DNA from 3 places in the Pelosinus baikalensis genome. Region 3 is predicted to be linked to each of the others. Evidence: riboswitches for the same ligand, from Rfam matches in the RefSeq annotation. Region 3 holds a riboswitch; each other region holds the start of a gene.
What was found. A riboswitch is a leader RNA that binds a small molecule or an ion and turns the genes downstream of it on or off. The one in region 3 is predicted to bind cobalamin.

Region 1: another riboswitch for cobalamin. It lies ahead of LMF89_RS21850 (nicotianamine synthase family protein); the one in region 3 lies ahead of LMF89_RS11430 (TonB-dependent receptor plug domain-containing protein).
Region 2: another riboswitch for cobalamin. It lies ahead of LMF89_RS20915 (ABC transporter substrate-binding protein); the one in region 3 lies ahead of LMF89_RS11430 (TonB-dependent receptor plug domain-containing protein).

The regions. Positions count from the first base shown of each region.
Region 1 covers NZ_JAJHJB010000046.1:23,547-25,821, forward strand. The annotation lists gene LMF89_RS21845 (TonB family protein) at 1-162, shown strand, start outside; cobalamin riboswitch at 517-699, shown strand; gene LMF89_RS21850 (nicotianamine synthase family protein) at 918-1,706, shown strand; gene LMF89_RS21855 (opine metallophore biosynthesis dehydrogenase) at 1,703-2,275, shown strand, end outside.
Region 2 covers NZ_JAJHJB010000041.1:26,817-29,091, reverse strand. The annotation lists gene LMF89_RS20915 (ABC transporter substrate-binding protein) at 1-1,033, opposite strand, end outside; cobalamin riboswitch at 1,153-1,333, opposite strand; gene LMF89_RS20910 (STAS domain-containing protein) at 1,476-1,736, opposite strand; gene LMF89_RS20905 (FeoA family protein) at 2,029-2,274, shown strand.
Region 3 covers NZ_JAJHJB010000014.1:19,993-22,267, forward strand. The annotation lists gene LMF89_RS11420 (sirohydrochlorin cobaltochelatase) at 1-141, shown strand, start outside; gene cobO (cob(I)yrinic acid a,c-diamide adenosyltransferase) at 234-767, shown strand; cobalamin riboswitch at 843-1,024, shown strand; gene LMF89_RS11430 (TonB-dependent receptor plug domain-containing protein) at 1,238-2,275, shown strand, end outside.

The DNA of each region.
Region 1 (2,275 bases), on a different contig from region 3:
GCAGTGATTGAGTCAATAAAAAAGTCGATGTTTAGTCCTGCATATAGTGATAATACAGCTGTTTCTTGCTCGATTGTTCTTCCTTTGCATGTCAAAGTAGAAAAAAACATACCAGAAGAACAAGTAGGCAATGAAACACCACCTATCTCGGATAATCAATAAGTCAATTAAGTCAGAAATCGGGTTTAAAATTTCTTTAAATAACGCCATCTCAAATTATGAGTATAACAAAGCTGGGGCACAATGAGATGGAATCACTGAGCCCCAGCTTTGTTAGTGGTAATCAAGTATTGGTTTTTAATTCAAAACAAAAAGCCTTGCAAATTCTAACAAAGAATGAGCGAGGCTTTTTAAGATAAACAAAAATACTAAAGTATACATTTAATGATGACGATTTTTTTTAAATAGATTATGAGCAGCTTCAATTACGTATGATATGAGATGCAAAATGAGATAGAAAAACTTGACAAATGAAAAATTAGATAATATAGTAATATAAGGTAATAATTAGTAGAATTTAATATGAATGATATAGGTGCCTTTCGAGGCTTAATAGGGAAGTTCGGTTAAAGTCCGACACGGTCCCGCCACTGTAATGAGGAGCAAACCCATGTTTATGCCACTGGGATGAAAATTCTGGGAAGGTATGGGAGAGCGATGATCCAGAGTCAGGAGAACTGCCTATATATCAATCACCGTTTGACCTGCGAGAGATGGGGAGGGGATTTTGCGCAAGATACGCATTATTTCGTCTCGGCTGTTTTTTTATTCAGCTGAGATTTATTTATTGTATTTTGAAACTTGCGTTTAACTCTCGGGATCATACCGGGAGTTTTTTGTTTATCAAAAGGTAAACGAGAATTAGTTTTAACAGATGATTTTGGTCAGTGAGTAAGCAAATAGTGGAGGAATGTTATATGAAAAATAAATATGAACTATTGTTATCGCTGAAGTTGCTTGAATATGAAATAAAACAATTAACAATTTATTCCAAGGAATGTAATGAGTGTTTTGATCTGCTAAAAAATAAATTAGACTATCTTTGCAAATTTATGACAAATGATGAGAATCTAAAACAATGGAATTTATGGGAGAATCATAGAGATGTAAGACAACATTGTGAAAGATTAAGAGAAACATCCGTAAAGGCCTTATGTGATATGGAAAAATATCAATCACTTTGTACGTCCAACCACAAATTAGACATAAGTGAGTATTTTACGAGTTTATCAGAGTCCGTTAAATCTGAACTTGAAGATTTTGGTATTGATCGTAAATCTAAGGTGCTTTTTATAGGATCAGGTGCTTTTCCAATTTCAGCACTTACCATTGCTAACGAAATAAGAGCTGAAGTGATGTGTTTGGATATTGATAGGGAGGCTTTAAATCTTGGAGAACAAGTAGCTAATATTTCTGGCTTGCAATCAATGGTCAAATTCTCTAATGAGAAATTAAGAGATGTAGCTTTTCTAAAAGAAGCTACACATATTATTGTTGCTTCACTAGTAAAAAACAAAACCGAAGTCTTAGATGAATTAAAAGGTGTTATAGGTTTGAAGACAAAGATTCTTTTACGATATGGGGATGGTCTAAAGTCGGTGTTTAATTATCCTTTAGACAAAAAGTTATCTGCGGAATGGGTACAAACCCTAAACTGTCAAAGCAAAAATATTTACGATACTATTATTCTGGAGAAAGCAATATGAACATTATTTTTGATGCTTCAAGTATTGAGAAGGAGATAACTCCTGTCCATAGTTTTGGTAATACATTAATAGTTGGTGCTGGTCCAGCAGCAATACATATTGCTGTGAATATTTCCCATGGATGGTGCGATAGATTAGGTATGCTGAATCGGAAAGGATCCCACGCAAGTCGTCTTAGAAGAGATTTAGAACAGAATCATTACAAACTTACAGCAAAGGTACAAAGTGAAATGTACAGCCACCTTACAGGAGAGGCTAATTTAGAATATTTCTACGAAGGTTTTGATAACGTAGATGATATCTGGCAAACCCTAATACTATGTACGCCAAGTGACAGTTATAAAGATATCATCAATGCCTTGCAGATAGACTTACTAAAAAAAGTGAGAACGATAATCTTAATATCACCAGGCATTGGGTCTAACCTTTATATTAATAGTCAACTTAAAGAGGTAAAAGAAAGAATTGAAGTGATCAGTTTTTCCTCATACTATGCTGCAACGAAGCTTGATCCTAGAGTTTCCAATATCTTATCGGTCTTAACAAAGGCTTTTAAAAAACGAATTTAT
Region 2 (2,275 bases), on a different contig from region 3:
GCACCGTTAAACCAGCAGCCTGAAAATGCTGCAATGCCTTGTCCAAACTGTAGACATGAGGCTTAGGATCAGGAGAGAAAGGATAATTTCCTGGGAAAGGATTGTAGGCTACAACGGCTTCTTTCCCCATAACCTTATCAACTATTTCCTGACGATTAATGAGGGCATCCATTCCTTTGCGGAATTCTTCATTCCCCCATAAATCTTGATTGTTACCAGCATAATTGTAAATTAAATGATACACTCGTTTACCTGGAACACTCTCTACGGTTACCTTGCTATCCTTGCGCAAAGTTTGCAGCGTATCCAGTGCCGGACGATAAATGATATCCGCATCGCCGGATTGCAACGCCAATAGACGAGCATTTGCATCATCATTAAATGTCATAATAACCCGATCCAATTTCGCTATACCATTCCAGTATTTAGGGAATTTTACCAATTCTGCACCTTTAGCAATATCAAAGCTGGCAAACATAAATGCACCCGTTCCAATAGGCGGCTTACCATCTGGCACCATCACATCCATAATCACCGTATTATAATGAACTAATTCCGACGGCAGAGCCGGATATGGATTTTCAGTGGTAATTTTTAAGATATCACCGACTACCTCAATTACAGCAATTTTTAAAGATGCTTTTACGCCAGGATTTACGGAAATAGAGCGCTCTAAGCTAGCCTTAACAGCCTCTGCAGTCAGATCTTTTCCATTATGGAATTTCACTCCCTTACGGATTTTAAACTCCCAATGCTGACCATCGTCAGATTTCCAGCTTTCTGCCAGCCAAGGATAGAGTTCTGTTGTTTTTGGGTCCAATCCAACCAGGGTTTCCATCGCTCCAGAGTTTAAGATAAAACTAAAATGACACCGATGAGGGTCCATCGTATTCGCAGGCCAAACCGTGATAAATTTAAGTACCTTCTCCTTCGCACCACTACTGCTCTTCTTGTCAGAAGAACAGCCAGCCACTGCCATCAGCAAACAGCTGATTAACCCCAAAATAATCCATAAATAAGAACGTTTTTTCATTTTTCTCCGCCTTTCTAGTTATAATAAAAAAACTCTCGGTATAAACCGAGAGTAAAACGCAAGCAGAAAACAATACGAAAATTCGCATAAATCCCATCCCCATCTCTCGCAGGTTATATCGGTGATTTGTTATATAGGCAGTTCTCCTGACTCTGGATCATTGCTCCCCCAAACCTTCCCAAGATATCATCTCAGTGGCACAACATGGGTTTGCTCCTCATTACAGTGGCGGGACCGTGTCGGCATTGAACCGAACTTCCCTATTAAGCCCCGAAGGGCACCTATACCAGCAATATCTAATTGTAATAGTCATTCTCATCGATACTTTACAATAGAATCCTCTCTTTGTCAACTGTTGGTTTTTTTGCAACATATAGATAAATGGAGGAAATCCTTTTAAATCTTTTATCATTAAGCAAGATGTAATTCGATCCGGTATGAATTAAATGGCTAATTTCCCTTTTTCATCTTCAATAATTAATTCTCCACCATGTTTTAGCATCTTTTCACGCACATATTGAAAAACGTGGATACCATCATGATCCAAATGTCCGATATTATTAATATTAACCACAATACGCCGATACCCATACTGCAAATGCTTCAGCATGTTTTGCTCCAGAAAATTAAGATGCTCTACAAATACGTCACCGCTTACATTCATATATACTTGTCGGTTATCAGTTGTTACCCATACAGACATCCCTCTTCCTCCTTTTACAACCTTAAAATAACAAATTCACTTTATTTTCATATGTTTTATGAGCTTACAATCTTATTTTTCTTTTAATATTGATAATCATTATCATTTTAACAATAATTAAAACATCTGTCAAATATTTTAATTCTCAATCAGTGTATGTAACCAAATCTTTTACTGTTCATATACTAAATTAGATTCCCTTACTTATATGTTAGCCGTGGCTAACCATATTTTTTCCTACTAATGTTAGCCCTGGCTAATATTAAACCATTTTGCCAAAGGAGGATTTATAATGAATACTGCATTAACAACAATTCCATTATCAACACTGGGCATAGGATCTGTATGCCAGATCGTATCCCTTAATTTACAAGGCTTGCTGCGCCGCCGCATTCTAGACTTAGGTATGGTACCAGGAACGCCTGTTCAATGTATTCGCAAGAGCCCAACAGGTGACCCTGTAGCCTATATGGTACGTGATACTCTCATTGCTTTACGCAGTGAAGACGCCAGTCAAATTCATGTTAATCCGATGTAAT
Region 3 (2,275 bases):
TCCCAGCTAGTAAAGGCGGGTTTCACAGTGGATGTCTATCTCCATGGCTTAGGAGAAAATACGAAGATTCAAGATCTTTATGTGCAGCATCTTAAGGATGCTATGAGTCAAAAAGCCGGACATGGTATATGCAGGCATTGATATGTCGATAGCGAAATAGATAAAGGAGTAATAGCTAGATATTCTACAAAGTTGTTTCAAAGGGTTTTGAAAATAAGGGGGGAGGAATGGATATGGAAAACAGACATGGTTTAATTCTTGTTAACACAGGAAATGGCAAAGGAAAAACAACAGCAGCTTTAGGTCTTGGACTAAGGGCTTGGGGACAGGGATTCAAAGTGCTGATCATACAGTTTATTAAAGGCAGCTGGAAGTATGGCGAATTAAAAACGGCAGAGGCTTTGGGACCTAATTTTGTAATGCGTCAGATGGGGGAAGGTTTTGTTCGCAATGCGAATGAAGATGCTATGGCTGATCATCGTCATGCAGCTGAAGAAGCCTTGGCGATGGCGCGAAAAGAAATTGAATCAAACCAGTGGGATATGATTATTTTAGATGAAATTAACTATGCGATTAAGTTTGGCGTTCTATCTCTGGAAGCAGTATTAAAATTATTAGAGGACAAGCCCTCTGCATTGCATCTTGTGCTGACAGGGCGGGATGTACGTCCAGAAATTATTGATAAAGCGGATTTAGTGACGGAAATGAAAGAGATTAAACATCCCTATAAAAAAGGCATAAAAGCTCAAAAAGGGATAGAGTTTTAAAAAGAATTTGTTAATACTGATTCCTTGACAATTCTTTAAAGATATTATAAAGTGAATCTTATAATATGTAAAAAATTTCATATGGATGGTATAGGTGCCCTTTGGGGCTTAATAGGGAAGTCCGGTTTCATTCCGGCACGGTCCCGCCACTGTAATGAGGAGTGAACCCATGATATGCCACTGAGATAAAGGTCTTGGGAAGGTATGGGGGAGCAATGATTCTAAGTCAGGAGAACTGCCTATATAGCAATCACCGTTAGAACCTGCGAGAGATGGGGAGGGGATTTGTACGATAGTTTTTTTATTGTGCTTATTTTTCCCCGACGTATATATACGTCGGGATTACTATTTACTTTATGCTATTGTAAAATCTCTTGACCTTTTTGGGTTAAGAGATTTTTTTACGGGTTTTGTTGGAGAACTGCATAAATATTCTTTATATAAAAAAACAAAAATATAGGAGGAAAAGTGTGGGTAAGCAGATAAAGTTAAAACAAGCCAAGTTATGCGCCTGTGTACTGGGGAGTGCTCTATTATTACACATGCCAAATGTACAGGCTGCAGAGACAGAAGAACAAGAAGAGTATTCTTTTGACCAAATAGTGGTAACTGCCACTAAAACGCCAGTAAAAGTATTTGAAGCCAATGCGAATATGACGGTAATCACGCGAGATGAAATTGAAAAAAACCATTATCATGATTTGGTGGAAGTACTGCGAGATGTGCCAGGTGTCGCTGTGTATAATTATGGCGGTGGCGTAGGATACGAGCATTCTAATGGTTTAAGGATTAATGGAGCAAAAGAGATTGTCGTATTGATCGATGGAATAAAGATCAATGCTGCTACTAGCGGACCCTTTCCTTTTAGTGCCTATAGCTCTCTAGAAAATATTGAAAGAATAGAAGTACTAAAAGGATCTGCATCTGCATTGTACGGTTCCAATGCCAAAGGCGGCGTTATTAATATTATTACCCGCAAAGCGGAAAGTAATAGTACAACTCTAACTCTCACGGGAGGCAGTTATGGCAAAGAAAACTATTCGCTGCTGAATCAGGGAAAATCAGGAGATCTTAGTTGGGTTATAACGAGCCAGAAGGATATTCTAGGAGATTATAAAGATGGTCACGGTGTAAGGATTCCCCAACATCGAAATGGGGAAACTAACTCATTTAGGCTAACCCAAAATATCAACGATGACTCTGATGTAACATTGATGTATGATAACTACAAAGGGGATTACCGTTATGCAGATAGTGCTTATGGAATCGATAATCATAAAGCAGGCACTGCTGATAATTCTTCTTGGAAAATGATTTATAACAATAAGCTTTCGGAAAAAAGCCACAATCAATTATCTTTTCTCAGTGGTGACTACGATACAACCTATGATATAGGATCTACATGGGGCTCAACAACAACAACAGTTAAGACTATTGGAATTCAAGAGCAATTCACGCAAAAAATGGGTGATCGCCATATTTTTACTACGGGCTTTGATTTTAACCAA